DNA from 4 places in the Tuberibacillus sp. Marseille-P3662 genome. Region 1 is predicted to be linked to each of the others. Evidence: riboswitches for the same ligand, from Rfam matches in the RefSeq annotation. Region 1 holds a riboswitch; each other region holds the start of a gene.
What was found. Region 1 has a riboswitch for S-adenosylmethionine ahead of msrA (peptide-methionine (S)-S-oxide reductase MsrA). Riboswitches for the same ligand answer to the same signal wherever they lie in the genome.
Positions count from the first base shown of each region.

Region 2: another riboswitch for S-adenosylmethionine. It lies ahead of B9Y89_RS08550 (assimilatory sulfite reductase (NADPH) flavoprotein subunit); the one in region 1 lies ahead of msrA (peptide-methionine (S)-S-oxide reductase MsrA).
Region 3: another riboswitch for S-adenosylmethionine. It lies ahead of B9Y89_RS10760 (methionine biosynthesis PLP-dependent protein); the one in region 1 lies ahead of msrA (peptide-methionine (S)-S-oxide reductase MsrA).
Region 4: another riboswitch for S-adenosylmethionine. It lies ahead of B9Y89_RS08690 (O-acetylhomoserine aminocarboxypropyltransferase/cysteine synthase family protein); the one in region 1 lies ahead of msrA (peptide-methionine (S)-S-oxide reductase MsrA).

Region 1 is NZ_FXBS01000002.1:28,534-36,553, reverse strand. Features, by position in the region: gene B9Y89_RS00325 (ABC transporter permease) at 1-626, opposite strand, end outside; gene B9Y89_RS00320 (ABC transporter ATP-binding protein) at 616-1,260, opposite strand; gene B9Y89_RS00315 (hypothetical protein) at 1,556-1,813, shown strand; gene B9Y89_RS00310 (hypothetical protein) at 2,103-2,345, opposite strand; gene B9Y89_RS00305 (hypothetical protein) at 2,339-2,848, opposite strand; gene B9Y89_RS19500 (phosphotransferase) at 2,998-3,366, shown strand; gene B9Y89_RS00295 (hypothetical protein) at 3,504-3,854, shown strand; gene B9Y89_RS00290 (S8 family serine peptidase) at 3,870-4,997, shown strand; gene msrA (peptide-methionine (S)-S-oxide reductase MsrA) at 5,132-5,602, opposite strand; SAM riboswitch class I at 5,710-5,811, opposite strand; gene B9Y89_RS00280 (DUF1540 domain-containing protein) at 5,952-6,107, shown strand; gene B9Y89_RS00275 (GbsR/MarR family transcriptional regulator) at 6,310-6,867, shown strand; gene B9Y89_RS00270 (DsbA family protein) at 7,093-7,848, shown strand; gene B9Y89_RS00265 (disulfide oxidoreductase) at 7,841-8,020, shown strand, end outside.
Region 2 is NZ_FXBS01000006.1:6,731-14,750, reverse strand. Features, by position in the region: gene cysI (assimilatory sulfite reductase (NADPH) hemoprotein subunit) at 1-177, opposite strand, end outside; gene B9Y89_RS08550 (assimilatory sulfite reductase (NADPH) flavoprotein subunit) at 217-2,049, opposite strand; SAM riboswitch class I at 2,152-2,258, opposite strand; gene B9Y89_RS08545 (CidA/LrgA family protein) at 2,658-3,062, shown strand; gene B9Y89_RS08540 (LrgB family protein) at 3,032-3,724, shown strand; gene B9Y89_RS18790 (hypothetical protein) at 4,124-4,459, opposite strand; gene B9Y89_RS08530 (fructose bisphosphate aldolase) at 4,795-5,685, shown strand; gene B9Y89_RS08525 (sugar O-acetyltransferase) at 5,843-6,403, opposite strand; gene B9Y89_RS08520 (helix-hairpin-helix domain-containing protein) at 6,632-7,096, opposite strand; gene B9Y89_RS08515 (aldo/keto reductase) at 7,275-8,020, shown strand, end outside.
Region 3 is NZ_FXBS01000006.1:460,320-468,339, reverse strand. Features, by position in the region: gene ruvB (Holliday junction branch migration DNA helicase RuvB) at 1-493, opposite strand, end outside; gene ruvA (Holliday junction branch migration protein RuvA) at 508-1,119, opposite strand; gene B9Y89_RS10785 (BofC C-terminal domain-containing protein) at 1,249-1,761, opposite strand; gene B9Y89_RS10780 (hypothetical protein) at 1,905-2,432, opposite strand; gene B9Y89_RS10775 (YebC/PmpR family DNA-binding transcriptional regulator) at 2,479-3,201, opposite strand; gene B9Y89_RS10770 (M42 family metallopeptidase) at 3,375-4,409, shown strand; gene metC (cystathionine beta-lyase) at 4,601-5,779, opposite strand; gene B9Y89_RS10760 (methionine biosynthesis PLP-dependent protein) at 5,772-6,884, opposite strand; SAM riboswitch class I at 6,983-7,097, opposite strand; gene B9Y89_RS10755 (YhcN/YlaJ family sporulation lipoprotein) at 7,218-7,841, opposite strand; gene nadE (NAD(+) synthase) at 7,917-8,020, opposite strand, start outside.
Region 4 is NZ_FXBS01000006.1:33,934-41,953, reverse strand. Features, by position in the region: gene B9Y89_RS08695 (homocysteine S-methyltransferase family protein) at 1-384, opposite strand, end outside; gene B9Y89_RS08690 (O-acetylhomoserine aminocarboxypropyltransferase/cysteine synthase family protein) at 606-1,922, opposite strand; SAM riboswitch class I at 2,018-2,124, opposite strand; SAM riboswitch class I at 2,267-2,373, opposite strand; gene B9Y89_RS08685 (TlpA disulfide reductase family protein) at 2,478-2,897, shown strand; gene B9Y89_RS08680 (SCP2 sterol-binding domain-containing protein) at 2,880-3,236, opposite strand; gene B9Y89_RS08675 (anti-sigma-I factor RsgI family protein) at 3,233-4,390, opposite strand; gene sigI (RNA polymerase sigma-I factor) at 4,408-5,166, opposite strand; gene B9Y89_RS08665 (thioredoxin domain-containing protein) at 5,312-5,650, opposite strand; gene gcvH (glycine cleavage system protein GcvH) at 5,725-6,108, opposite strand; gene B9Y89_RS08655 (arsenate reductase family protein) at 6,193-6,549, opposite strand; gene B9Y89_RS08650 (hypothetical protein) at 6,572-6,853, opposite strand; gene B9Y89_RS08645 (acyl-CoA dehydrogenase family protein) at 7,077-8,020, opposite strand, start outside.

The DNA of each region.
Region 1 (8,020 bases):
GTCATCATGCCTGGTAAAAAGACAATGCCCATCCCGACCATATTGTTGATTGTTGGGAGAATAGCGTTATCAAATGTATGCTTAATAACGTCATGCGTTGCTTGCTTGGGTGTCGCCCCCAGCATAAGGGCCTGCTCGACGTGGGCTCGTTTGGAAGTCATACTTTCAGTTAAGGCATTGGCTCCCAGGGTCACACCCGTCATCGCATTACCAATCACCATGCCGGCAATCGGGATGAAATAACGCGGGTTATACCAAGGGCTGAAATGAATGACAACAAAGTTAAAGTAAATCAGAGCAATGAGTGTCCCTGATGCCAAAGAGATGGCAACCGCCTTCTTAAGATCGTATCCGAGGCTGTTTTTAACTCTCTGATAGACATTGAAGATCGCAAAACCTTCCATAATTAAGATAATGACGATGGTAAAAAAGGGATTCGCGTGATCAAAGACATAAATTAAGATGTAGCCGACAATCGTGAGCTGTAATGTCATTCGAAACGTCGCAATGATAATTTCCTTTTCACGAGGAATTTTTCTTAATTTGACAATGACGAGCAGAATTAAGATGAAAACATAGGCACTGATTAATTGTAAGAGTGTTATATCAATGATTTTATTCTCCATGAGACGTCACAACCTTATTGATATCGTCAATGCGAATGACGTTATCACTATATGTTTCCGCCATGCTCTTGGAATGGGTGACCATGATCACGGTTTTATTCTTTTTCTTAATAAAATCGATAAAACGTTGCATAATGGATTCTTCCGTGTGGTCGTCTAGTGCCGAAGTCGGTTCGTCGAGCAAATAGACCTCGGCGTTCATTAATAGAACTCGCGCCAAGGCGACTCTCTGTTGTTCCCCACCTGATAAATCAGCGGCATTATCATGAAGATTTTTTTGAAGATGAAACATATCTAACATCTCTTTCATCTCTTCCTCGGTGACATGATCTTCTGCATCTGAAAAGGTTAATCCGATGGTCAGGTTGTGCTTAATATCACCATCAAACATCACAGGCATTTGCTGCAACATGATCACCTCACGTCTTAATTGGATTGGATCGAGTTCATCGATCCGTTCGCCATTATATGTCATTTTGCCTTCATCAGCGGTGATTAAATGATTCAACAGTTTGAGCAGTGTTGTCTTCCCACCGCCACTCTCGCCAACAATACTGGTGATTTGGCCTTCATTAATAGCTAATGAAGGAATGGCGATGATGTCTTTAAATTTGACGTTCGTTAGCTGAAACAAATCCGCCACACTCCCAACATCATTTTTTATTATTATGCCCATTATTTACTTCAAGAAAAAGGTTGGTTATGATAACAGTAGTATATGTTAAAAAAGCAGGTGAAAATCGTGAGTAATAAATCGTGGGGCTGGTTGTTCTTTGCGTTGATTTTATTAATGACGTTGGTTTATTATGTGCTGCAGTGGGATTGACAGACAAATAAAGGCCATGTGAAACGAAACAGAGGTTAGCTTCGTAGAATGAGGGGCATAGCCAACAATTTAGATGAATTCAAAAGTGAAGGGTGGTTTTCCAATGTCATGGTCAGAGATAAGTTCGTTTATCATTATACTTTGTCTTGCAATTGGCTACTTCATCCAAATGCGTGAAATAAGCGCTTTAAAAAAAGAAAATGCTAGGCTTTTAAGGAAATACAATGGATATGATGACCTAAAAGACGAAGCAAAGGAACTGTTAGAAACTTCAACGGAAATGAAAACGATAAAAACAATAAGAGAAAGATATCGCTTGACGATGGTGGATGCTAAGAACATCGTAGACGCGGTCAAATAGTGATAATTCTTAAGAAAAGTGCTCTTAAAGCGGAATCAGCAGAAATTCGCGCCACTAACCTTTTAAGAATAAGGTATAGTACTCAATTAAGAGCGGATACAGCCCTTTGCGGTATAGAAGCCACCTAAAAGGTGGCTTTATTATGTCCAATTTTTTATATTCCATTTAAAATAACCGGGGTTTGCGTTAACAGGAATATTCTTTGAGATAAGAAAAGCAGTGGTGGGTAGGACGTCATCCACTTTTTGAAGAGTGCAAAGATAGGAGATAATCTATTTTGTCTTTTTAATTATTCATCCGATTTAAACATCTGCCATTCTTCATCACCTAATTGTTCCGGAGTGACACCTTTCTTTAATGCATAGTTGTATAGATCTTGAAAACGATAGTTGGGTTTCTGGGTTGATGGAACAGCAAAGACGCCGTCCGAAAACGCCTTTTCAAATTTTTTGTCTTCACGATCCATTTTTTCCTCTGAGACTTTTTTGACTTTAAATCCCGATTCTGTACGGATTACAATATCTTTTAACACCAGCGAACACCTCCTGAAAGGTATGTTTCCACTAATTCATACGAAGCCGAGGTTGGAAAAAAGTAATAAGGCGGAATCCCTCCTCGGGCTCGTACCGCCCCTAGGCTTGTATAGTATTCCTCATTATAGTTTGTTTTAATCGCCAGCCCGATATATCCTTCATAGGACTGTTTGAAACTTAGGAACGCTGCAAAAGCGATAAGAGTTTTCCCGATGCCAGCATATACTTGGGAATGATGCTTCCACTTGTTTTGAGGAGCCGCCTCAATCAAATCGACATCCACTAATTGATTTTGAGCATTTGGAGCAAGAGCGATCAATCCTTGTACCTGGGGATCACCTATAACAAAAATTCCATAAACGTTAAAGGCCTCAATAAACGCCTTCCGCCAATCAAACAGCCATCCATTCTTTTTGGCTACTCTCAGATCCTGAAGATCCTTACGTCTAAGGGATCGAAAACAGATGTCTTTAGTTTTGCCCGTCAAATTTTCTTTAATCATAACGCAGCCTTTTTTATCTTTTTCTTTTATTATAACATGCTTGATCAATTGAAACGTAACCGAGGTTAACATCGTAGAATTAGATGAAATATGCATGTTTGGAATCCGTGACATGACCAAATTTTGAGTGTTTCTCAAAAAAATATGACATGGAGAAAAAGCGATTTGTCCATGGTGATTGTCACCTTGGAAATGTTATGAATTCATATCATGGGTGGTACTGTTTAGATTTTGATGAGTGTGGGTTTGGGCATGAGGCCTTTGACATAGGTGTTCCCCGTATACATTTAATGGCTGCAGACCAATTAGATGACCTGTGGTCCTCTTTTATGGACGGTTATCAATGTCCTTTAACTGAGGAAGCTGTGAGAGTAGGCACGTCCCTTCGTCTCTTTTATATGGCGGGAAAAATTCCCAAACGTTTGGATATTCAAGATATACTAAACAATCCACAGAAACTCATTAGCCGTTACCTTAGTTTCATTGACGTAGAGCTTTCAGGGATGACAAACCTGTGATTGACTTTTGGGATTAAGAAGTTCAATTTCATTCCGTAGAGAAAACAATCTCAGCTAAGCGAAGGTTCTGTTTTTTAGCCTAAGTTTTAAATCTAGGTTTGTGAAAAGGCCCGTTGATTCTCTAAAGGACTTTATGGATGGAACTGTGCCTTCTAGGCAAAAGCGGTCATCCGATAGCTAAAAATATAGAAAAGGAGCAAAGTAAAAAGATCCCTGAATCTCTCATTTATATAGATCACTCAACCGACAAACAAGATGGAAAAATTTCGGGTGGTGGCTGGCCTTATTGTTTGGATGACAATGGGTATGGGCATAAAAATTTTATTACATCAGATTGCTATAAAATCACAGTTGGAATTGCACTTTGCGTACCTGGAATGGCAACTGACGCATTGCGTTACTGCAAAGCATATAAGCGTAACTGTTCACCCCTAATAGGACATAGCAAATACTGGAATACACACAAATGGTATCAAAAACTCCCGTAAAAAGGATGTCATATCATGAAAAAGCACATCATTGTCATCCTTTTGTTTACTTTATGTTTATCACAATTGGCTGGATGCGCTGGTGAACAGCAGGAAAAAGATGATTCTAGAACAATAATGGAGCAAGAGAAAGGTAAACCAGAATTTGCTCAGCAAGAAATCGGCGGTAGTCTTCATAAGTGGTATCAAAAAAATATTACGGGGAAACATGTGAAAATCGCCATACTGGATACGGGAATTGATAGGGAAAGTAAAGACCTTTCAGTTATCAAAGGCAGAAATTTTGTGGGCAATGATCCGGAAAAATTTGATGTTGATAATGGTCATGGCACGAAGATTACCGGGATTATTGGTGCACGAGAAAACCATTTTAACATGCGCGGTATTGCTCCCAAGTCTGACTTATATATTGCGAAAGTGGCCGATGAAAATGGAAACGTTAAATATGAGAACCTCATTGATGGAATTAACTGGGCAATTAAACAAAACGTTAATGTCATTAACATTAGTTTAGAATTCCAAAAAGGGAACTCTAAACTACATGAGGCAATCAAAAGGGCAGCTAACAAAAACATCATTATTATTGCCTCATCAGGAAATATTCTATATCCCGATGACACACATAATTCTTATCCAGGAACATACCCTGAAGTCATTAGTGTAGGCATGCTGAATACGGAAGGTAAGATATATTCCGATGAGTTTAAGAAGAAGAAAGTTGATGTGTATGCCCCGGGGGAAGACATTGTTTCTCTTTGGTTCGATAACAAAATGACGCTTGATACAGGGGTGTCATATGCGACGGCTTATACATCGGGCTACGCAGCTTTAATCATTCAGAAAAAAAGACAAAATGGAGAAAGCTATAATCAACCGCTGATAAAAAATGCATTGCAAGAAAATCTGCAAAAATATATAAAGAGTCAGCGACCTATTTCTCTTGTTTTACTTTTAGCTGTTAAGATGATTAGCATTGTATATGTTATAGGATTAGTGGGCTTCCTGTTAGTGTACTTCATCAGGAAAAGGAAAAGACAAATCAATTTCCCCAAAAAAACAGTCACCATTAGTCTTTCTTTGCTTGTCATCTTGAATATACTGGCTGTGATTGTTTCTCTACTAGGAGGCAAATATCATTTCTGACAAGAGAAGTGTTTCTACCCATGTGAGTTCTGGAGGACTACTGGTTTAAAAATAGCCAATTCCATGTTATAGAATAAACAAAGCAGCCACCGCTCTTATATGGGCAATGGCTGCTTTAACGTATCTGGTTCATTTTATATATGGCAGCTGGCCAGACCATTCTTCTGCAGATAATCTTGATGGTACTCTTCAGCTTTATAAAACGTTGAAGCTGGTGTAATTTCGGTTACGATGGGACGCTTGTAGGCACCAGAATTAACTTTATCTGCCCTTGACCGTTCAGCGGCTGCTTTTTGATCGTTGTCGTGATAAAAAATAGCGGATCTGTATTGTTCCCCAACGTCGTCACTTTGTCGGTTAAGCTGGGTTGGGTCATGATTTTCCCAAAATAAGTTGAGCAAGGCATCATAACTGACCACATTTGGGTCAAATTCAACTTGAACGACTTCAGCATGACCGGTTTTTCCTGATTTCACATCTTCATAGGACGGATTTTCGTAATCCCCTCCAAGATAACCCACTGTTGTCTGTTTCACACCGTCAACGTCCCGGAAAAAGGCTTCTGAACCCCAGAAGCATCCAGCGCCAAAAGTTGCAATCGCCATTTTTGTATAACTCCCTTCGTTGCTTATAATAATGATCATACGAATACAATTAAAAATCCCTCTTCATCAATAAGAAGAGGGATTGGCAGGCTTTATTCATCCGTCTCTTCTTATTTTTCGGCGAATCACCGCAGGAATTAGCACGGTATCCATATGGATCCGTTGCCGAGGTTTCAAAGGGCCAGTCCCTCCACCTCTCTAAATAAGAAGTAAGCTTCATTTTTTTTATAATAAATCTAATATATTCTACAGTAGGCACTGATGTCAATGAATTTGTATGTATTTTTTGCTTAGTTCATCAGAAACTAATCATGCATCAATCATCTAATGACGAAAGGGATGGATTCTCTTGGCAAAAGATGTATTGTGTGAAGTTGAAAATTGTGTCTATTGGGGAGAAGGTAACAAGTGTCATGCTGATGCCATTTATGTCATCAGTCATAATGGGACAAAAGCCTCAGACCAAGAGGAAACGGACTGTAAGACGTTTGAACCTCGACACTAATGAATGAGGAAGACAGCCATACGGCTGTCTTTCTTCACCCAATTTTATCTATAAAATTTATTTTGCCTATAAAATTTTTTCTTAACTACTTGAAAAACAGGATTAAAAACTGGTTTAATGGGTCATGGCAAAGCCTTTTTATTATAACTTTTTGATTGTGGTTTATAAAATAATTTAACCGATAGATTTGGGGTGACAGGCTGTGAATGAAGAAGAGGCTCAATTAGAAGAATCACGTGATGTGGTGATCAGTGCGATAGCTCAAACCATGGTGATTTATGGCGTTACACCTTCCGTAGGGCGGATTTATGGCTTACTTTACTTTTCCGATCGTCCCTTGTCCATGGATGAAATTAAAGAACAAGTGGCGATGAGCAAAGGCAGCGTTAGCAACGGTCTTAGAGAATTGATGGATACCGAGATGGTCAGTAAGGTTTGGAAAAAGGGGCAACGAAAAGATCATTTCATCGCTGAAAAGGACTTTTTTAAGAACTATTTAAACTTCTTTGCGAAAAAATTACGTCAGGAAAGAAGTGTTTTGCTAAAAGCAACGGAAAAAGCTCGACCTGATCTTCTTGAACTAAGAAACAATACAGAATCAGAGGAGCTGCAAGAACAAATTGATCAAGATTTAGAACGGATTAGCGAAACGACTGACTATTTGGATTGGACCTTGCGCCTAGCTTATGCTATGGAAACACGGGATATCTTTGATTACTTCCCAAAAGTTCGTTCTGACAGCGGCGAGTCCCATGAATGATCCAAATGTTAAAATCGATAACGTTTATCAGAGTAACTAAAAAGTCCTACATGTGAGGGCTTTTTTTATGTATGTAAAGATACTGTATGTCCCATCTTTAATTTGATATAATAGTGAAGATTCATATGATATTATTTGACTCAGTTTTCATAAAGTCTTCAAACTATTTTTTGAATTTGTCTGGTAAGATAGTTTATAAATAGAAAGAAATGGGGGGGATTCGCCATGACTAAGAATCACGAACAAGCAAAAAAGAAGCAGCGACGTATACAAAGAGACAAAGCAAAACAGACAAAAAAACAGCGGCAGTGGATAGTTTTGGGGACCGTGTTTATATTGCTTCTTGTCTTTATCATATTAGGTATTGCTTTGAGCCGGCAGGATTCGTCAGATCAGGACACAAGTCAAAATGATCAGCAAGGGTTGAGTTACGAAGGGCAACCTATGACAGGGGACTCAGATGCTCCGGTTAAAGTCGTGGAATTTGGGGACTATCGTTGCATGTATTGCGGTCAATTCGACCAACAAATTTTTCCGCAGTTAAAGAAGCATTTTATTGATACAGGAAAAGTCCAATTTTACTTTATTAATAATACGGTGATTGATCAGAATTCCGTGAAAGCAGCTAACGCCTCTGAAGCGATTTTTGACTTGGCCCCTGATCATTTTTGGGTGTTTCATCATGAACTGTATGATCGGCAAAAAAGTGAAAACGTCAAATGGGTAACGGACGAGCTGTTAGTAGATGCCGCGAAGCAAACAGTTCCGGAGCTTGATATGGGATCATTTAAAGCAGCTCTAGATGATATGAGTTATAAAGATGAGGTTAGCGGGGATAAATCAATGGCCATGTCACTCGATTTACAAGGAACGCCAATGGTGTTTGTCGACGGTGAACTCATACAAGATCCATTTGACTATAAGGCGATTAAAAGCCGTATCCAAACGGCCATCGAAGGGAAGTCAACCGGCAATGAATGATAGCGGTCTGAACGGTCGCTTGTATGGTGCCTGGTTGGTTGCCATCATCGCGACGGTAGGCAGCCTCTATTTTAGTGAAATTGCTGGATTCTTACCCTGCAAATTATGTTGGTTCCAACGGATTTGTATGTATCCGATGGTAATTCTGCTCGGTATTGCCTGTTTTAAAAAT
Region 2 (8,020 bases), on a different contig from region 1:
ATCCTGCTGGTAGCTTCCATGGAACTTTAACAACTGCGTACTATCTTCGGACATTCCACCCGTAATCCGATCTTTGAGTTCCTCTGCAATCGAGCCGCGCAGGTAATCACTTTCTTTCTTAATCCGCTCATTATCACTTGGAGGACCCTCTTGTTGTTTAATGCTATCTTTGCCCATTTTTAAGCTCCTTTCAACTAGCTTTCTAGCAAACAACCTTTAATAAACGTCACGTTGATACCGTTTCTGCTTTCTCATGTCAGTTAAATAGTTTTCAGCTTGCTCCTGAGTCATTGCGCCTTCTTCTTCGAGGATTGTTAACAAGGTATGATGAACGTCATTAGCCATGTTTTTCTCGTCACCACAAACGTAAACACTGGCACCTTCCTCTAGCCATTGATAGAGATCCCGGCTCTGCTCAAGCATGCGGTGTTGGACATACACTTTTTCATCCGTGTCGCGGGAAAAGGCGACATCCATCTTCGTTAGGACCCCTTCCTTAAGCCACTTTTGCCATTCAACTTGATAAAGAAAATCTGTGGAGAAATGTTGCTCCCCGAAGAATAGCCACGTTTTTCTTTCCGTTCCTTCTTCCTCTAAATCCTCTAGATAAGATCTGAACGGGGCAACACCTGTTCCAGGCCCAATCATGATCACCGGTGAATGAGGATCAGTAGGAAATTTAAAATTCGGATTGCGGTGGATATACACAGGTAACAAATCACCCGGTTCTGTTCGCTCAGCACATTGTACAGAGCAGACACCCGCTCTGTCGCGTCCATGAGCTTCATATCTCACCGTTCCAATCGTCAGATGCGCTTCATCTGGATTCGCTTTATAACTGTTCGCAATCGAGTAAAGTCGAGCTGGTATTTTACGGAGAATCTGTACAAACTCGCTGGCCGGTAACTCCCGATGAGGCGGGAAATCCTGTATCAAGTCAAGCAAATCGCGCCCATCGAGATAATCCTTTCGTTCATCCTCACGTTCTGGCTTCATAAGCTCACTTAACTTGTCATTGTCAAAAAGTTGTGCTGATTGCTCCAGCAATGGTTTTGTCAGTCTAGTGATCTCGAAATTATGGAGCAGAGCCTCACGAAGTGAGTTCACATCTCCCTTTTTATTGACTGGAACAGTCTCTTCAGGATTCCAGTTCATTTCATTGATGAGTTGATCCACTAAGCTTGGATCATTTTCAGGGAAAATTCCCAAGCTATCACCGGGTTCAAATTCAAGATTCGACCCTTCAAGAGATAGCTCAAGATGCCGCGTTTCTTTATTTGAACCCCGGCCGCTGAGTGTTAGATTTTCTAAGATCTCAGCTTTGAAAGGATTCGTCCGAGAATATGCGGGCTGCTCAGTTGGTTCTCCATCTATCGGTAACATTTGATTACCTGCAGGATGATCCTCTTGTGTTTCCCGCAATGTATTTAAGATACCTTCAACCCATTCCGCCGCAGGTTCGTCAAAATCGACATCGCAATCCACTCGTGGATAAAGCCGTTCTCCGCCTAATTCCTCAAGTCGCTTATCGAGATCCTTGCCGGTCTGACAGAAAAACTCATATGATTGGTCTCCAAGGGAAAGTACCGAAAATCGTTGTCCTTCCAACTTCGGAGCTTTCCTGCTATTAATAAATTCATAGAAAGAAATCGCATTGTCTGGCGGATCTCCCTCCCCATGGGTCGCGGTTATAATGAGCAAATCCTCGACTTTTTTTAAAGCCTTGGGCTTGAAATCATCCATTGCCGAGACCGTCACCTTCAATTGTTGTTCTTCTAACTTCTGGGACATCTCCTCAGCAAGTGCTTGCCCATTGCCCGTCTCTGAACCAAAAAGAATCGTCACTTCCCGCGAAGCGACCTGACCAACGCTTTGCGTTGACGCTTCAGCGTCTGGGACATTCTGCACAACCGTATTGGTTGATGTCTGGGAAGCGGCCAAATACCCACTCAGCCAATGTTTTTGTGCTTCCGTTAGTGTGGGAAGCAGACGATTAAGAAGCTCGGTTTGCTCTTGGTTAAAAGGACTATTCGTTACCTGTAACTGCAAAGATATTCACCTCACAAAGGAATACATTTTTCAATTTATATGACAGCCCACTCTATGTAGTCAAAAACTCCTCTTCAATAAGGAAGAGGAGTGAAGCACCCTTCCTTATTTTTCAGGACGTCACCTGCTGGACTTAGCACCTTTTTACTTTCATAAAAGGTTGCTGTGGGTTCAAAGGACCAGATTCCTCACCCAACTCTTAATAAGGATCATCATATTCTTTTTTAAAAAATGTCCCTAACCATCTGCGTTAAAGACATTTGGTTTGCTTCAATCAGTCATTTCAGAATTATTATTATGTTATTTTCATTTAACTATAATTATTCCTATATGTCAACTAGGAATTTAAATCCTTTAAAATACCTTGGAAAAGATGCTCCGTCATCAGCTATATAAAACACAGGAATTGAACCCAAACCATTGTAAGAGTAAAATAAATTAGGTATTTAATTTTCAGCTTGCGTCATGCCAATGACGTTTTTGTGTGCTTAAAAGTGATTGGACCAAGATAAGTTTTTTTTAATAACTTCCCAATAATTCACTCATAATTTAAGACGAACATGACAAAAAGGGAGGGATTGTGACCTTTTCAAGGATCACACTATATAATGAAAATCCTCAAAATCGTTGCTCAGATAGCGGTATTATATATGTTTTATTTTATTGGTGAAGGGCTGCAGCACCTTCTCCATTTACCAATACCCGGTAGTATTATTGGCTTGTTTTTGTTATTAACTGCTTTAATATTTAAGCTTTGTCCGGTAAGATGGATTGAATCAGGAGCAGACTTTTTGCTATCCTATTTACCTTTATTATTTGTTCCGGCTACTGTGGGTGTCATGAATTATTTTGGTCTTTTCGCAGGCAAAGGGATTGTCCTTCTTTTGATTGTGGTGATCAGCACGATCATTGTGATGATCGTAGCTGGCCATACAAGCCAGATATTAGCTAAAAAAGTGGCAAAGAGAAAGGAGAAAAGAACATGGCAAAAACGCTCATGGCGGTCATCATAATTCTTCTGACGATTACAATCTATTTATGCATGAATCGGATTTACCAGCGTTTTCATTTACCTTTTTTGATTCCCGCCTTAACAACCACTTTAGCCATTATTGTTATTCTTGTTTGTTTTCAAGTCCCTTATCAAACTTATATGATTGGGGGACATTGGATTAACCTGTTACTTGGGCCGGCTGTGGTTGCGCTCGCTTATCCTTTATATAAGCAGAGAAAGGCTCTAGTCCAGCATTTTCTACCCATATTAGGCGGTGTTTTGGTTGGATCCATTGTAGGGATTATGAGTGGGTTGTTATTTGCAAAGTCACTTGGTATTGCCCATAAGTTAATCCTTTCCTTATTACCTAAATCAGTCACGACACCCGTAGCCATGCAGATTGCATCTGGGATAGGCGGAGCCCCTTCGCTGACAGCCGTTTTTGTAATGATAGCAGGTTTTACAGGCGTGACTCTTGGACCTTATATTCTGAATTGGTTCCGAATCTCTACATTTCTAGGCCAAGGGATTGCTTTCGGCAGTGCCTCCCATGCAATCGGCACTTCAAAAGCCTTCGAATATGGTGAAGATACGGCCTCAATGAGTTCCGTTGCCATGACGTTAAGTGCGGTTTCAGCTGCTATCTTAGGTCCTCTTGTCGTTTTGCTTTTATATGCTTAATTCCTTTAAGGAAAAATACTTGTCATAAGGTAACATTTATTTTGAGTTAGAGAATATTTCATCAAAAATTGGGAACCAAGTGAGTGTATAGGACTCATAACTTAAAAATATGGAACAAACTTGAGATAATCAAAGATGAAAAAGCGGCGTAAAAGTATGAATTTACTTTTACGCCGCTGCTTTTGGATATTTTGCTCGAGTCGTTGACTTACTGAATGGCTACTGATGGCTGTCGACCCAGAAGTTTTCTACGATAGCGATTATTCCATGTAAGAAGTAAGATCATACCTTATTTTAACATCGATATTGACTGATAGAAAAATATTGTTTGATCAATCATTTAAAAGAAAGTCGACGTCACCTTTAAAAAAATCTCTGATTAGCAATAATTCATCAGTGTCATAAGTAAGGGAATACGTCCTTAATGGGGCTTCCAACCAAACAAATGCCCCGATGATAAGTGATGGTCATATGCGCCGCTAAATCAATGTCTTTCTTTGTCTCATTATTTAAATAAAAGTTAGTTCCTTCTTTTAATTCATATTCATAACGCCCTAAAGATAAATCATTAATTATAATGCTATTGAGCATCACCAAATACTGGATTTTATGATAAGGTATATACCTTATCATACCTAAATTTAGAGAAGAAAAATAGGGATGACTACTACACCCAAGTTGAAAACTATAACCACTGGCTGAGAGCCTTTTATTCACTTTTGAATTTTGCTTCATCTAGCTTACTTAACAGCAGATATACGAATGACCCGGTTTTGTTTGGCATGAATAGTTGCCATGAGCGTTGATATTTTTTCCTTTCACACCTGAATTTGAAACCACTCTTATTCAGTACACACTTGTCCAGTTTCGAATTCTTTGGTATAATTCTTTTTTATTCCCCAATAAATTTATTCGTTATATTGATCTCATTTTTGAATCATCATAGTTAATTTCATATACTCATTACCATTCTTCCTGTAAAAAAACAGTTATGTTAAGTAAGATGGAATAGGGGAAAGAGTATAAAGGAATGTTTTTTTAAAGACTAGAAACAAAAAGGAGTGGCTAACATGAACAACAGTCAATTCGACAAAATCAAGAACGGAAAAGGCTTTATCGCTGCACTTGACCAAAGCGGCGGCAGCACGCCAAAAGCATTAGCAGATTACGGTGTGCCTGAAGATTCTTATTCTACTGAGGAAGAAATGTTTGATCGGGTACACCAAATGCGGACTAGAATTATTACATCCCCTGCCTTTAGTGCCGACCATATCCTTGGCGTAATCCTATTCGAGCAGACGATGGATCGCAAAATAGAAGGTAAATATACAGCGGATTATCTTGCCGATGAAGGGATTGTTCCTTTTCTGAAGGTAGATAAAGGACTAGCAGAGCAAGAAAATGGCGTCCAGCTCATGAAACCAATCCATGACTTGGAAGATACGCTACGCCGTGCTAACGAACGGAATATTTTTGGTACTAAAATGCGTTCTGTCATCCATGAGCCGAATACCAGCGGCATCAAAGATGTAGTTGAGCAGCAATTCGAAATTGGAAAACAAATCATCAATTCCAACCTGGTTCCAATTATTGAACCGGAAGTAGATATTCACAGTTCCAATAAGGAAAAATCCGAAGAGATTTTACGAGATGAACTCATCAAAAACCTGAATAACTTATCAGAAGATGAGAACGTTATGCTTAAGCTCTCAATTCCAACGAAGGCCAATACTTATAAAGAACTGGCTGAACATCCGCGCGTTGTACGTGTTGTCGCTCTTTCAGGCGGCTATACCCGTGATGAAGCGAATGAGAAGTTAAAAGAAAATGAGGGTCTGATTGCCAGCTTCTCTCGGGCGTTGGCTGCTGACTTAAATGCCAATCAGTCTGACGAAGAGTTTAATGAGGCATTGAAGAGTGCTATAGATACGATTTACGATGCTTCTGTTAATAAAAATTAGTGTTAAAAGATTTAATGGGTAGAATGTCTCTATAGACAAACATGGAAAAGGGTGCGTTTATACATCATAAACGCACCCTTTTCATACATATGTATGGAACCATAAAAAACCAAATTATAGGTCCCCACATTAGGCTAAGAACACTAAAATATGACATTCATACTTCGATTGATTTGATGATTTTTGCAGGGTTACCGCCTACAACAACATTATCCGGAACATTTTTTGTCACGACTGAACCGGAAGCCACTACGACGTTATCACCGATTTGAACACCAGGATTGAGAACAGCCCTTCCGCCAATCCATACATTATGACCAATCGTAACTGGGATGCCATATTCAAGCCCTGAACTCCTTTCATACGGATTTAACGGATGCGCCGCAGTATAGATATGTACACCGGGAGCAATAAAACAGTGATCCCCAATGCGAATGTCACTTACATCTAAGAATACACAGTCAAAATTCATATAAAAGTTCTCACCAACATGGATATTGTAGCCATAGTCACATCGAAAATGGGGTTCAATAAAAATATTTTCGCCAGTAGATCCAAAGAGGTCTTTTAAAATCTCAGTACGTTTGCTGTCTTCAGTCTCTAATGTTTGATTATATAATCGGGTTAATCGTTTAGCTTTTTTTTGTTCTTTAACTAAGGTGGCATCAGTAGGTTGATATAGCTGACCATGCAACATCTTATTTTTTTCTGTTGGCAATTTTGTTTCTCCTTTACAACAATGAATGCTCATTTTTTTACCCAGTACTATATATTCCGATAATATCTTAAGGAAACCCCCCCCCATAAAATTTGAGAACCAATGGATCTGAAAGCCACTTTGAATAATATAAATAAATATCCCTTGTCTCAAAATATTCCCTGAAGTCATTCGTGATTAATTTTGATAATTCCTATTTCAATGAAATGTCTCGTTGATACAACCCATTTACTCATACCAAGCTTTATTTGGCCTTGAATGGGGATATCCGTTTCTCTGCCGATATAAATTTCTTTCCTCAGTGAAATCAAACCATTGCCTAGGACTTTTGGGATTATTGGCATAATTTATAACACATCGAATTTGGTCTTCCACACAAGGGTCAGTCCAGACACCAAGATTTTGCTCCAGTTTATCTAATAATTGAGCGCCACTTTCATCTTTTATTTCTTCTAAGGTACTAATGCCGAGGTTGTAAACGATTTTTTCAGCTAATTTGTGACCAATAGATGGGACTTGCTGAAACGTTGCCACCCCCTTAATAACTTTTGCACGATCCATTGACTCATCTAATATGAGAGCTAAGTCATCTAATTCCTGATTGTGAACTTGACCCAATTTCACTTTTGCTTTCCTCAGACGCATTTTCTCTTCTTTTGTTAAGGGTAACTTGACGTTTGTATTTCCACTCACAGACCCACCCCCTATCAACTCTGCTAAAAAATCCTATCCACAATATTCGACTCACTTAAGTATATTCCTTTTTCTTTCATGTTAATCATTAACTGATCATGCAACAGTCGCTCAAATATTTGGATTTCTATTTATATAGATGATAATCTTTAAATAAGACTGAAAGGAGTGTTGATTTATGAGTCTATCAATTCCAGAGGTGACACTGAATGATGGCGTGACATTGCCAGTTATAGGCTTTGGTACATATAAACTTAATGGTCACAAAGGCGTTAATGCCATCCATAGCGCCATTAATGCAGGTTATCGACTCATTGATACGGCGTATAATTATGAAAATGAAGGAACAGTTGGTGAAGCCATTCGGCGCAGTTCGGTTCCGAGAAAAGCTTTAAGCATTACATCCAAATTACCAGGTCGTTATCAAACCTACGATAAAGCTGTGACAGCCATTCAAGAGTCCTTATATCGTGCAAACTTGGATTATTATGATTTATATCTTATTCATTGGCCTAATCCTAAACAAAATCACTTTGTTGAAGCTTGGCAAGCATTAATTGATGCTAAAAAATGGGGGCTGATTCGCTCTATTGGTGTTTGTAATTTCTTACCTGAACACATCGAACGCTTAGAAAAGGAAACGGGCATCAAACCGAGCATCAACCAAATTGAATGTCACCCTTTTTTCAACCAAGAGCAACAAAGAATATGGCATGAAGAACATAACATAAAAACAGAATCTTGGAGTCCATTAGCTCGCGCTAATGCTGTTTTACAAAGTGAAACCATTGGAAAGATAGCCGATGATCATAATAAGACGATTTCACAAATTATTTTACGTTGGCATTATCAATTAGGGGTAATCTCCATTCCTAAATCTTCATCACCTGAACGGCAATATGAAAACCTATCTATTTTTGATTT
Region 3 (8,020 bases), on a different contig from region 1:
AATATCCTGCTCTTGTTGTCGCGCCCACGAGTGTGAAGGGTGGAAGATCTAAACGTACCGAATGTGACGTTTCCCCTTTCCCGACAACAATATCAAGGCAAAAGTCTTCCATCGCCGGGTATAATACTTCTTCGACATTCCGATTCAGTCGGTGAATCTCATCGATGAATAGAACATCCCCGGGCTCCAAGGCCGTTAACACAGCCGCCAGATCACCCGGCCGTTCAATCGCAGGTCCTGATGTTGTCCGCAGGTTAACATTGAGCTCATTCGCAATAATCATCGATAAAGTTGTTTTACCTAAACCAGGAGGGCCATATAAAAGAACGTGATCCAATGGTTCCTGCCGCTGTTTGGCCGCTTCAATAAACACTTTCAAATTATCTTTGACTTGTTCCTGCCCGATGTAATCTTCTAACGTTTGAGGTCTGACATTGGTTTCGTCCACGACTTCTTCAGGAACCGCTTCACCGGAAAGCATACGATCTTCCATGAGGCTAACACCTCCTAGTCTTTGAGCATAAGTCTGAGGGCCTCTTTAATATAGCCTTCAGCATCTAAATCTTTCGTTTCTAATTGAGGACGAACCTTACCTATTTCCCGTTCGGAATAGCCTAAGGCTTCTAACGCTGCAGCAGCTTCTGTCAATGCGCTATTGACCATTGGGCTTGATCCTTGGATAGACACTGTGCTTGCTTCATCTTCAGACAATAAATCATACGTTTCCACAAATTTCCCTTTAAGGTCTAAAATCATTTGTCGTGCTGTCTTTTTGCCAATGCCCGGGAATTTCGTCAACAATTTTTCGTTTTCATTTTCAATCGCCCGAACCACTTCAGCTGGTTGTCCCGTAGCAAGAATGGCTAATGCTCCCTTAGGTCCGATGCCTGACACACCCAATAAATGAATGAATAATGACCGTTCATCTCTGGTTTGGAATCCATAAAGGCCAATAAAATCCTCGCGGACGTGTTGGTAGGTATACACCTTTATAGCTTCAGCATGCTGCCTAAAAGCAAACGGATTTGGACAATGAACTTGAAAACCGATGCCATCATGATCAACAACAATGTATTCGCGTGTAACATCACTAATGGTTCCTATTATATAATCATACACTGATAGACTCACCCAATTATGTATAAATGCTAGCTAATATCATAACATATGTTCGTTTGATTTGTAATCTAATATGAATAATAACGTGACTTTAGGCAGTAAAAAAAAGGAGCCTACAATGTAGGCTCCTTATGATGACTGAGCATATTGCTGAAGTTTTTTTAAGACATGCTTGAAGTCTTGTTTATTTTTGATGCGAATGCCTTCTTTCAATTGTTTCCTCATGTTGACTTGAAGCTCTTTTGTGTCAATTTGATAGAAGGTTTGAATAATCGTTTGATCATCCGGATTCCCTTTATACAAAGTTAGCGTCTCGTTATCACTCAAACCCAAGATCCCGACTGCTTTTGACACCGGGGATAAGTCATCCACCTTTTTTTTGAAATAGACGTTTCCTTTGCGTTGGTCAACCAACTGCCAATCCGAGTACGTCGTCCAAAGATCCTCCATAGACATTACTTTTTTCTTGACTGTATTTTGAATCTGAACGCCGTCGATGAAGGTTTTCTTTAAATGAAGATTAACAATCAAGGGTCCAGATTTTGAACCGGCATGGGACGTTTGACCGTGGGCATACACGGGTAACGATAGGCTGATGGTTAGTAAAACCGACACACAAATTGAGGATATGAGCCGGAACAAATCGATCACCTCTTATCACAAGATTATTGTTCCACAACTATTATTAACGGCGTAAGAGGTTAATATTCCGTCACGTATTATTCTTCTGTATTATGGAAATATCTTAGATGAAATAGCCCTGAATGAAGTCATTCTTTCCCATGTCATTTAAAGTTTTCATCAAACCAATTCAATATTTCTGTCCGCCAACGATCTTTAGGAATAATTTTAGGGTTAAAACCACCTGTTTCAATTAATTCATACCTATCATCTAATATAACTAACACGAAATTAATGAATGGCGTTTCAATGATATCGAGCTCTGAAGTTGCATCACTAAATAATTGTTTAATTTTTATTTTGTCGAACTCTGGTAATTCCCATTGGTGATACTTTATGTCTTGTTCAACACGGTTACCGTGAATAGCTGCAGTCGTTTGTTCCTTCTCTATTAAAGAATCGTGATTTAACTGTAAATTGATGCTGTACAGTAGTTTAATGACTTCTGCAAAGCCAATAAACATCATACCGCATATAAACCCGGCTCCCCACCACCGTATGGCCAAATAATAATTAAAGGCCTCATATGTTACTTCAATACGGCCGAAAACAATACCAATAAACAAACCGGCGATCATTTCAATGATACCGCTGATAAATAATACTGAAGCAACTTTATTGTCAATTTCCATCTAAACCCTCCTAACAAGTTCGTAAGAGGGGGATCCGTCAAGCCTGTTAGTCTTCTGCATTATGGTAGATATCTTGGACGTCATCATTGTCTTCCAGTGTTTCAATGAGTTTATTCAACTTGTCGCGATCGGCATCTGACAATGAGGTCGTCGTCTGCGGAATTTGCGTAACTTCAGCATCCGACAGCTCATACCCTTGTTCTGTTAATGTATCACGGACGCCCTTGAAGTTTTCCGGCTCGGTTGTCACTTCATAGTAGCCATCCTCAGTTTCCATTTCTTCAGCGCCAGCTTCAATGGCATCGAGCATGAGCGTGTCCTCATCCGTTTCTTTGCTCTGTTCAATGACAATCACACCTTTTCGATCAAACATAAACGCCACACAACCATCTTCGCCCAAATTGCCGCCATGTTTGGAGAAGGCGTGACGAATGTCAGAAGCGGAGCGATTCTTATTATCCGTTAATACTTCAACCATGATCGCGACACCACTAGGGCCGTACCCTTCATAAGTGATTTGTTCGTAGGTGACACCATCCAAATCACCCGTTCCTTTTTTAATGGCGCGATTAATATTGTCATTGGGCATGTTATTTGCCCTTGCTTTATCGACCGCGGTCCGCAAAGCAGCATTGGTTTCCAAATCACCGCCGCCTTCTTTGGCGGCCACGAAAATGTCTTTAGATAATTTCATAAAAATTTTCCCGCGCTTGGCATCCTGAGCGTTTTTTCTATGTTGGATATTTTTCCATTTTGAATGTCCTGCCATTGATTTCTCGACTCCTTTTAAAGAAAGCTCATCATGCCTATTATAATACATTTAACGCTTTTTTCCGAGGGGTAACTACTATTTATCGCAATTTGTCAATATCCATTTGCAACTTTCGAACCGGATTCTTATAATTAAATGTGTCATAACTTTTTGATTAGGGAGAGTTGCATGTGGACATTAATATGAACCGTGACTATGTTGTAGATATAACAAAAAAGTTGCTGATGACACCAAGTCCTAGCGGATTTTGTCAAGAAGTTTTGGATCACGTCATCCATGAAGCAGATTCATTGGGTTATCAATGGGAATCAACGCCGAAAGGCAATCTTATCGTTTCGGTACCTGGAAAACAATCCGATGTTCTCGGTCTCAGTGGTCATGTAGATACGCTAGGGGCTATGGTTCGTTCGATCACATCTGATGGGACATTGAAATTGACCTCTGTCGGCGGGTTTATGATGCACGCTATTGAAGGTGAGTATTGCCAAATACATACACGTGACAGCCGCACATACACAGGTACAATTTTAACGAACCAGCCATCTATTCATGTCTATAAAGGAGCTAAGAGCCAGGATCGTGATGAAAAAGCTATGGAAGTACGAATTGATGAAAAAGTGTCGAGTCAAGAGGATGTCAAAGCTCTAGGTATCAATGTCGGCGATTATATTTCTTTCGATGCAAGAACCCAAGTCGTGCCGAGCGGTTTTATTAAATCACGGCATCTTGATGATAAAGCAAGTGTTGGTGTCTTGCTTGGCTTGTTAAAATGGCTGAGCGATAATAGCATCACGCCTGAAAAAACGCTAAAAATCATCATTACTACTTATGAAGAAGTCGGTCATGGGGCTGCCTATATTCCTGAAGATATTCGTGAATTAATAGCGGTTGATATGGGGGCAATGGGTGATGACTTGTCTTGTACGGAATATGATGTTTCGATTTGTGCCAAAGACTCATCAGGCCCGTATGATTATGAAATGACGACCCAACTCATCAATATTGCCAAAAACCAAAATTTAAATCACGCTGTTGACATTTATCCTTTTTATGGTTCAGACGGATCAGCCGCACTTAAAGGCGGCAACAATATCCGTTGCGCACTTGTTGGACCCGGTGTTCACGCTTCCCACAGCATGGAACGCACTCATATTGACGCCTTGGACAATACCTTTCAACTTTTGGCTCATTACATCACACAATAACATGAACAAGGATGTCTCAAAGGTATTAATTAATACCTTTGAGACACTTCTTTTATCTGTGATTCACATCGATATTGTTTCTTATTTCTTACTTCAAATTATGCTCCTTACACTTTCACTTTCGTTCCCCTTTTTTGATAAAAGAAAGGTGCCTAACTACGATTTTTTGTACCGTAACTTAAGTATTAAAGCTACTGCTTCGAGACAGCAGCCGCTTCCACACCTGATAAAGCTTGTGTTAGATCTTGAATTAAATCATCGTGATCTTCTAGTCCAACAGAAAGACGCAATAATCCGTCCGTAATGCCTCGTTTCTCCCTTTCGACAGCTGGCATGGAGGCGTGCGACATTTTAGCCGGATAAGACAAAATGGATTCAACGGCACCGAGACTTACTGAGAACACCGGAATTTGCATGTGTTCTGTCAATTGGCGAACGGCCGCTTCATCGTGCAAACTAAAAGAAAGTACAGCACCAGTATCATTAGCTTGACTTAAATGTAAATCGCGGCCTGGATCTGACGCGAGTCCAGGATAGTAGACATTGTCGACACTGGGGTGTTCTTCTAGAAAAGCAGCGATGGTTTTAGCGGATGCTGTTGACTGGTTCATACGCACCTGCAGGGTTTTTAATCCGCGCAAAACAAGCCACGCATCTTGCACGCCGAGAATGGCTCCAAATGAATTCTGTAAAAAAGCAATCTGGTCACCGAGATGCTGATCTTTAACAACAGCCAAACCAGCCACAACATCGCTGTGCCCTGCGATAAACTTGGTCGCGCTATGTAAAACAACGTCAGCACCCAATTCAAGTGGACGCTGCACAGCCGGTGTAGCAAAGGTGTTATCAACAAATGTCAAACAACCATGAGACTGCGCTAGTTCTGTCACAGCACGGATATCCGTAATTTTTAATAATGGATTTGAGGGTGTTTCAATATAAATGACTTTTGTATTGCTTTGAATATGACGGGCCACCATTTCTATATCAGTTGTATCCACAAACGTGTGCTCAATACCAAAACGGCCTAGCACCTCGGAGGTCATTCGATATGTGCCGCCATAGACATCTTCTGAAAGCAAGACATGGTCTCCTTGCGAAAGTAACATGAAGGCTGTTGAAATCGCAGCCATGCCTGAAGCAAAGGCGAAACCTTGAACGCCTCCTTCCAAATCAGCAATCGCATCTTCTAAAGCTGCCCTTGTTGGATTGCCTGACCGGCTGTAATCGTACTGGCCAAAATGATCCATATCAAACTGATGGAAGGTCGATGCCGGTTGAATTGGGACACTGACTGCGCCCGTGTTCGGATCGACTTTATGTTGATTATGCAAGAGCTTTGTCTGAAAACAATAAGTTGCTTCACCCACGAGTGATCACCTCTTTCTGTTTTTGCAAGGCCAGATCAAGATCAGCCAGCAAATCATCAATATATTCAACACCGACAGACATACGAAGGAGTCGATTACATACCCCTTGTTCAATACGGATCGCTTCGGGAATATCTGCATGTGTTTGTGTTGCCGGATAAGTAATAAAACTCTCAACACCGCCAAGACTTTCAGCAAATGCGATCACTTGTAACTGCTCGAGAAACGGGGCCACACCATCTTCCGAATGTAAACGAAACGAAAGCATACCACCTTGGCCCGGATAAAGAACGTCTTTAACGGCCGAGTGCTTTTGAAGAAACTGAGCAATCCGTTTCGCATTCGCTTCATGCTGCCTCATTCTCAGCCCTAATGTTTTCATACCGCGCATAAGCAACCAACAATCGAACGGTGATAAGACGGCACCTGCAGCATTCTGATAGCTAGCCAGTTGTTCACCCGTTTCCTCGCTCTTGGTCACAATCAAACCAGCGAGAACGTCGTTATGTCCGCCGAGATACTTAGTTCCACTATGGACAACAACATCCGCTCCTTTGTCAATCGGCTGTTGCAACAGCGGCGTATAAAATGTGTTATCCACGATCAAAAGTAATCCATGCTGGCGCGCGATTTGGGCCACAGCCTCAATATCGGTTTCATGCATCAATGGATTGGTCGGCGTTTCGATAAAAATCGCTTTTGTGCGTTCGCTAATCCTTGATACCGTATCAGTGATATCAAGGAAATGATGGTATTGAAACGACAAACCCCACTTACCAGCAAAATCCTCAAACAATCGATAGGTCCCGCCATACAAATCTTCGGAAACTAACAGCTCATCTCCGGAAGAAAATAAAGACAAAACGGCTTGGATCGCTGCCATTCCTGAGCTGAAAGCTATCCCTCGCCTGCCACCTTCCAATTCAGCAATGGCATCTTCCAAAATAGCGCGAGTCGGATTACCCGTTCGTGTGTAATCATAACCGGTCGATTGGCCGAGACCCTGGTGACGATAGGCTGTAGACAAATAGACGGGTGGGCTGACTGCTCCCGTTATTTCGCTTTGGTTACCAATTTGAGCTAAAATAGTTTCGATGTTCTTCAATGTGTTCATCCCCTTAACCCGTCATTATTTCAGATAAATTAAAAAGCAGGCCTCATCTATTCTAAAGAGAGGTCTGCTTTATCAACATCGACGCATCGATCTTATCTTTCAAAGCATGTGCTTTGCAGGATTTGGCACCTTGTTCACATATATTAGTGTCGAACAGGTTGCCGGGCTTCGCAGGGCCAGTCCCTCAGCCTCTCTTGATAAGTTTTTTAATTGTAAATATTGTTCATCATATTAACACTGTGTATAAGCATTGTCAATGCTTACAATTTTAAAAAATATCATAAAAAAATAAACGAGCAGGGGCAAACCTGCTCGTTTATTTTTTTATTTATTATTATTCTCGAAAGGGCGTTTTGCTGCATTGCCAATATCCTGCATGATACCTCTAATATCTGATTGCACCTCATCCGTATTGCCATTATCGACTTTGTCATAGACATCGCCAATTCGGTTAACGATGCTTTCATCAGAAACGACACGAATATTTTTGTCACGGACAAGACTTTTCGCCGTTGTACGGACTTTTTCTTCTATATCTTGAGTATTGGCATTATCATCGTTTGTATCGATACCGATGACGACCGTATTGCCATTTATCAATGCATGAGCATCGTCAACACCGCTCAAACGGTTAACTTGACTGGCAATCCGACGTGTGGCTTCCGTATCATAGACATATTGATCACCATTGTCATAATTGTTATTCTTATTTTTATTAGGATTGTTCTTATTATTATCCATATCAATGTTCTCGGCATTTTCTGGATCCTGAACATTGGGTTGGTTTGCTAGCGGCCCTCTAGCATCATTATTATTGGCGTTGTTGTTATACCGGACGTCCCTCAACCCATTTTCGTTCATACCCTGATTGTCGTCGTTAGCACCACAGCCGGTAAGCATTCCACTCGCCATTAAAGCGGTAGACAGAGTTAAAAGTGTTTTTTTCAACTCAAAAAACCCCCTTTCATCATTAGCGTGTGAAAAGGGGGGATTCGTTAACCCTGTTACATTAAGGTTCCAATGTTAAAATTTTCGTGGTGGAGACGCAGCCAACTCTCGCTTATGTTTTGAACGATCATGAAGCGAGGTAATAATCGCTTCATCTTCTTCGGGAATGCTTTGCCCTA
Region 4 (8,020 bases), on a different contig from region 1:
TTGCTGTTTAGATGCCTCATTATCTGGATTAAAAATATTGGTATTGGAGATATTCCCAGCAACTAAGGCTTCCTCTTCCGGGTGTTCCTGCGCAACTTCTTTAGCCAAGCGAATGGCTTGACGGTTAAGCGGTTCTAACAAATCTTCCTTGTCAATAATCCGCATCTTTTCACGATGAGCATTGTAAGTAAATGCTAATACAACATCGGAACCCGCATTCATATAATCCCGATAGGTTTGCTTCAATGCCTCAGGATTATCAAGTGCCACTTCAGGTACAAAGGATCCTGCCTGCAGATAACCTCGACGTTCCAACTCAAACAAGTAACCTTCACCGCAAATCACAGGGCCTTCTGCTAATCGTTCGCTTAAACTTCTTTTCATCGGCTGTTATCCCCTTTTGTTATAGGCTATGTTAAAGGTCATTGTTGTTGTTTGCCCTTCGTTGATTGGAGAGGAAGGCGTGAGACTCCTGCGGGAAAAGCAACAGCTGAAGACCCCGCAGGAAGTGGTTGTCTTCCGAGGAGGCTGAAGCGTTGCCCGCGGAAAGCGAACGCCTGGAGCTAGAATCAACAGTTACGTTTAACAGAGCCTTATTATAAAAATCACCCAATCGTTGACGGATTCGCTTGCTTGACAGCATAATCAAGTGCTGTATCTAACGCTGCAATTAAATCATCGATGTTTTCAATTCCTACAGATAAGCGAACTAAATCTTCGGTAACACCAGAATTTTTGAGTGCCTCATCACTCAGCTGCTGATGTGTGGTTGTTGCTGGATGAATGATTAAGGATTTGGCATCACCAACGTTAGCCAAGTGCGACCACAGATCAATATTATTGATTAACTCTCGACCCGCTTGACGACCACCTTTGATACCAAATGTGACGATTGATCCTGCACTGTTATCAAGATACTTATCAGCCAGCTCATACGCCGGATGTTCAGGAAGACTTGGATGTAGCACCCAATCTACGTTTTTACTATTTTTTAGGTATTCAGCGATTTTTTCCGCATTGTCATTATGCGCTTTAATTCTTAGATGCAAAGTTTCAAGTCCTTGTAATAGTAAAAACGCATTAAATGGACTTAAAGCCGCCCCTGTATCTCTTAAGAGTTGGACTCTTGCTTTCGTAATAAAAGCCGCCGCACCCAAATCTTGGGCATAGCGCAAACCATGGTAACTTTCATCAGGTGTCGTAAAATCAGGGAAGCGTCCGTTAGCCCAATCAAAGGTCCCTCCGTCGACAATCACACCTCCAATTGAGTTACCGTGACCGCCTATCCATTTTGTTGCTGAGTGAACGACGATGTCGGCTCCCCACTTAATCGGTTGGCAAGCATAAGGCGTTGCAAATGTATTATCGACAACTAAAGGTATACCATTATCGTGCGCAATACCAGCTACCGTTTCAATATCCAGAACATTCAAACTAGGATTACCGATAATTTCTGCAAAAACAGCTTTTGTTTTATCAGTTATTGCTGACTTAAGTTGATTGCTATCATTGGGATCCACGAACGTCACATTGATTCCATATCTAGGAAGTGTATTCGCAAAAAGACTATATGTTCCGCCATATAATTCCGAAGCTGCAACAATTTCATCGCCACTTTGAGCCATGGTCAAAATAGCATAAGTAATCGCTGCTGCCCCTGATGCGGTTGCTAGCGCACCGACACCACCTTCCAATTGCGCTAACCGATTCTCAAACACCTCAACTGTTGGATTATTGATGCGGGTATAAATGTTTCCCGGCTCTTCTAATCCGAATAGAGCCTGCGCATGTTCAGTGCTGTTGAAAACATAAGATGTGGTTTGATAAATAGGTACAGCTCTCGCTCCTGTCGCTGAATCTGGTTCCTGTCCACCGTGTAATAACACCGTTTCTAACGCATACTGCTTGTCTTGATCTGTCATAAAACAATACCCTCCTATATTTTCGGCCAAAAAGCCGGTATTCAATGAAAAAAAACCTCTTACCTTGAAAAGATAAGAGGTTGGGATATGGGCCTATCTTATCTTTCAGGCATGATACCTGCAGGATTTGGCACCTTTCCGGAACAATTTCCGGGGTTGCCGGGCTTCACAGGGCCAGTCCCTCCACCTCTCTGGATAAGAATCACTTTATTAAGTTAACGCATCAACTTATTAATAAAAATAATACCAATGCCCAAATATTTTGTCAATGCATTTTTATCAAAAAACTAAAAAATTATTAAAACCCCTGCCTAAGAGACAGAGGTTATTCAATCAGATCACTAACCTTATCTCTCAAGCCTTCTGCCTGCAGGATTTGGCACCTTTCCGGAACATCTCCGGTGGTTGCCGGGCTTCATAGGGCCAGACCCTCCACCTCTCTGGATAAGAAACATTTAATATTATTCTGAATAATAGCGCTATACAATTGGATTGTCAACTATATTATTTTAAGGCATGATAGTATTAGTGACTATCTGAAAGGTGTTGAAAATCATGAAAGCACCCGACTTTAACCTCATTAATGCTCAAACAAATGAATTCGTATCACTATCGGACTATCAGGGAAAGCCCGTAATGATTACATTCTGGGTATCATGGTGTCCTGATTGTCAAAAAGACCTACCAAAGAAAACAAATTTTTACCAAACAATGGATCATGATGCCTTAGCCTTTCTCACGATTAATGTTACAGGCAGAGAAGCGGATGCCGCTAATGGCGTTGAATTCATGAACAATCACGAGTTACCGTTTCCAGTTTTAAAAGATAATGGGACAACCACTTATGATGATTATCAATGCAGCGGGGTGCCCACAACCGTGATTTTAGATCAGCAGCATAACATCTTCGATTCGTTCGGTGACAAAGCGTCCTTTTATGAGATTATCCGGTCATTATCAATGGTTATGAAATAAGTGGGACTTGTGACCTGTTAACAAAAAAAGCGATTCGAGCGCTAGCAAATGGTTCTGGCTACCTTGTGTATTAAGGTGGCCATTTTTTTGCAATGAAAGCATAGGTTCAGCGCCTGTCATAGCTGCTTCAATCACTTTATCCTGACCGCTCAAAAACACATCAGCCGTTTCGGGATTAGACTCAAGGACGTGACCCCCTTCTTGGTTCAGTCGCATCCAGACTTGTTCATGGGTTGATTGGATATTAATAGTCATCGGCTTATCTTTATACAACGGCTCTAAAACCGGTTTTAATGAAAGGGTATGGATAAAAGCATCTAAAATTTCTCTAAGTATCATTTTACACCTCTTTTTTCAACACGGATAGGTTGACCTTTGCCAGGCGATTGAATTCCCTTCTTTTGTCTATGTTCATGGCCTTGATGTTGAGTAACCTTTGCTTTGCCTTGCTGTTTTTCCTTATGTTTATTCTTCTCTTGTTTGTTCTTCTCTTGCTTGTTCTTCTCTTGTTTATCCTTGGCTTGTTTGTTTTTCTCTTGTTTGTTTGTTGAGGATTGATGACCTTTCTTAGAGTCGTTCGCCATCGAATGATGCTGCCTTTCGGTAGCTGCTTTTTTAGAATCTGCTTGATGATTGGATGACTGACTTTTCTTAGCCTTTTGACCATGGGTCTGTTCAGCAGATTCATTTTTGTTTTGACGGTCCTTCGCCAATAACCCTTTATTCGCTGGTTTTGGGTCAGTCGAATTTGAAGGAGGGGGAGTATTTAATTCTGCAACACTTAAAGTTTTCGCCTTCTCTAGGGTCAATTGACGATTTTGCTTTTTTGCATCTAAAAAAGTCAGGTACTTTCCCGCAGACATACCTTTTTGCTTTGCCTTATTTCTGATAGCCATCGTAGTTTTAACAAACTTAAACGCATCGGTCGGCATATTCTCAAGCTGCTGTTTCGTTTTATTAACAACCGATGAAATAGTTTTCAAATACCTTTGCTTTTTGTCCTGATTAATATCATCCGTTAAAGCAGCGGTAACAACAATGTTTGACTGCTGCTTTACATAATCTTTTTGTTTCACATTTTCCACTAGCTGATCCATAAAGGCTTTCAAGGACATGTCCTTATAGTCAGTACTATCGCCAATGATTGTTTTGGCGTCATGATTAACGGCTTTGACGGTAACGATGCGCATGTCTTCATTAACCCCTGCTTCAATACTAGGATTAAGATCAAAGCTAATATAGGCCGCAACCGCATTACTCTGTAAGGGCTTAAAAAATAAGAGGAGTGCAATAATAAGAGATAAGCATGCGGCAACAGCAGGAAATATTTTCTTTATGCTGTTCATGCGGCGATTCATCACATGTGCAGGCTGAATGGTTTGACCAATGATAACATGCTCCGGTTTTCTCAACCGAATGGATTCAAACGTTCCATCATGAGTTAGTATGACACCGCGTCGACCTTTTTTTTCTAGTAGAACTCCGCGGCTCAATTACCGTACCCCCTTTTTCAAGTTTCTGGTTCAATATAGGGCTGAAGCGCATAAAATTCTCCGATATAAATCAACGCAACAGCTATTATATACTTTCGGTTCCTTTCAATGGTTTTCCGACTGCATGAAACAAATTGCAATAATTCCTTTATAGGCAGTTGCTTTTTCTCTTGTAAATGCTGTGATAGCCATTCATCTTCCACGAGTATTCTTGCAACATGTTTGGCATGATCACGAGCATCAATATGCTTTGGACAATGTTTGCTCAAAATGTTAAACGTGATACCAAATTCATTTAACAATTGCTTATAGCCTTCAATTTGTTCTGTTCGCTCTTGGATTTGCCGCTGATCTTCATAATAATCAATCGCTGCTTGCTGTTCAATATAGCTTTCTTCCTGTTGGGCTTCATCGTCTATATCGGCTTGCTCTAAATAGACGGCTTTAGCCTGTCTTGATTCCTTTCGAATATAATCAATGACACGGCGGCGAATCACCATATCAGCAAAAGTTAAAAATTTACTCCCTTGGCTTTTTTCGTATTGGTTAATCGCTTCATTAAAAGCGAACATACCAATACTATATTCATCCATCGTATGGTCAATAAATCTATTACAAACTTTTGAAACGACTTTTTTTATAAAGGGTTGATAAGCATGAATCATGGAATTTCTTAAGTATTCATCACCATGTTGGACCGTTTTAACTTGATCTTCCAAACTATGGTGGTCTGAAGCTGCCTTTGTTATCGATGTATTCATATTTGTTGCTTCCACTGGTTTCCACCTCGCAACTAGACTAACATTCTTCTCTTTAATTCCTCTTGTTCCTTTATACCATCTATAAGCGATTAATAAATATACAATTTGTTAACAAAGGCAGCTGATCTTTTAATAATTGTAATGCTCATCCCATGTAATGTTATCTTTTACCGTTTTCACAGGATTCACCGATATATTGTTCGTAAAGTTGGTAAAGTTTTGTCACAGATTCAATGGCATATACTTTTTTGATGAATTGATGATTTCTGACAAAAACTAAGCAAGGCACACTTTCAATTTTCCATTCATTAACAAGTGCTTCCCATTCTGACGCCCGGCAGACATAGGTCGTCACCTTCCTTGATAAGGCTTGCTCGGTCAATCCAATCATTTTTTTTGCTAACTGACACGTTTGACAGAAAGGTGTTTCAAACAATAATGGTAGCGTTTGTTCTTCGGTACACTTTAATGAGTCAGACGTCATTTCTTCGAGAGGCATAAGTGTCACAACTTTCAAGCTATGATTATGAAATAAAAGCCTGCAGTCTTTACATCTGCAGGCTTGTCACGAGCCTATTCCTCGTCTGTCATTTTTTTATATTCTTCAGCGGAAAGTAAATCATCGAGTTCTGAACGATCACTTGGTTCAACAAGAATCATCCATGCCTTATCATAAGGGGATTCATTCACAAATTCAGGGGAATCTTCAAGTTCTTCATTAACTTCGATCACTTTACCGGTTACTGGAGCGTATAATTCGGAAACCGTTTTAACGGATTCGACACTGCCGAAAGGCTCGTCCGCTCCAATTTCATCGCCTTCTTCAGGCAATTCTACAAAAACAATATCCCCAAGTTCATCTTGGGCAAATGCCGTGATACCAATCCTAACATGGTCGCCTTCTTGCTTGACCCATTCATGTTCTTCGGAATAGAGCAGTTCTTCAGGTGTTTCCATAATAAACCTCCTATGCTTATCAGTTCCTATCTATTTCAACAGTCATATCATATTATAGAATCCGATCAACCGCAAATGTTCTGGTCAAATCCACGTCTGTTGGAAGGTATCTTCCTGAAATCCAACAGTGACATGTTCGCCATCGGTGATGATCGGGCGTTTGATTAACATACCGTCAGAAGCTAACCAGTCCAACAATTCATCTTCGGTTGATGTTTTCATTTGATCCTTCAATCCTAATTCTCTGTACCTGCGGCCGCTTGTATTAAAAAACTTCCGCAAAGGCAAACCGCTGACTTGAAAAAAATGCCTCAGTTCTTCCTTTGTTGGCGGTGAATCGACAATATGTATTTCTTCATAATCTATTTGATGGCTATCAAGCCATTGTTTGGCTTTGCGGCAGGTACCGCAAGGGGGATAACTGTATACCGATAATGTCATCACATTCACCTCGTTTATAAACTTAATTGAAATCGCTTCGTATGTTCTGGATACGATTGATCTGATTAACAACATCAGCATCAGAGCCGATCAAGATTAGCATGAGGGCTAGGTGTTCGGTTGAAATTTCAACACTGCCAAGATCTAGTTCCTTAACACGCATATGACCACTATCAAGTTTCTCCAGTTCCAGAATACCACCTTGATTTCCCGAAACTAAACGGGCGACATAATGATTATTATTCTTTTCTTTTAAGGTGACTGTGTAATCACCCATCTCAATCTCCCGGATAATATCGCTCATTTCAGATTCCTCCATTTTTTATTTATTATATCATGTTCTTTATATTATAGGCATCCATCTAACGATTTCAAGAAACTCTAATGACATTCCTTCTCCCATTTACATTTTAGTTCGAAACTTCTGAGATTTCCTGCTGTCAAAAAAAAGACGCCTGCCATTTGGCAGCCGTCATAATTAAGGAATGTGTATATATAGTAAGGGGGTGCAGTTATTTAAATATTCATTACACCACGTAACTTTCTTCGCTGATGACTTTCTCAGAAATTTGCCGTTTTTTCGCTATAACATTCTCAGGTGTGAATCGTGTTAATTTCCGCAAAGCTGACAGCATCATACGAAGCCCATCACCAGTTTCAAGCATTAATAATGATTCTTTTGCGTAAGCTTCAATGTCTTGGAATGCTTCTTGACAGAAGACTTCTGTCATTAGCATCTTTTGTTCATAGGCGCTTCCATGGTCTATCGCTTTTTGCGTCCGGACAATGGCAGCCTCCATAGTATAAATATTGTTAACAATATCCGCGACATTCACAAGTAATTCTTGCTCGTTTTCCAGAGATTTTCCATACTTTTGAACACCCATACCGGCAACCATGAGGAAGATCTTCTTAGCCTGATCCAAAAGGTAGTATTCTTTCTCAAGCTGCTGATCACCGGGTTCCTCAGGTTTCAGCATCATTAACTCTTCCTGAAGTGTTTGAGCTTTTTCCATTAAAGGTAGTTCACCCTTCATAGCTTTACGCAATAATGTCTGCGGGACAAGAAACCGATTAATTTCATTCGTTCCCTCAAAGATACGGTTAATCCTTGAGTCCCGATACATTCTTTCAACTTCATATTCCGCCATGAATCCATAACCACCATGAAGCTGGACCGCTTCATCGACAACATAATCCAGTGCTTCGGACGAGAAAACTTTATTAAGTGAACACTCCAACGCATATTCCGCAATAGCAGCCGCCATACCTTTCCCGTCTTTAAGTTGTTCATTGTCTAATCCATCCAGCCGGTCTGAGAACATGCCGACCGTTCGATATACTGATGTTTCCGTGGCAAAGGTTTTAATCGCCATGTCAGCTAACTTCCGTTTGGTTAACGAGAACTGGGAAATCGGTGTATTAAACTGTTTTCTCTCATTGACATACTTTACAGATACTTCAAGACCAC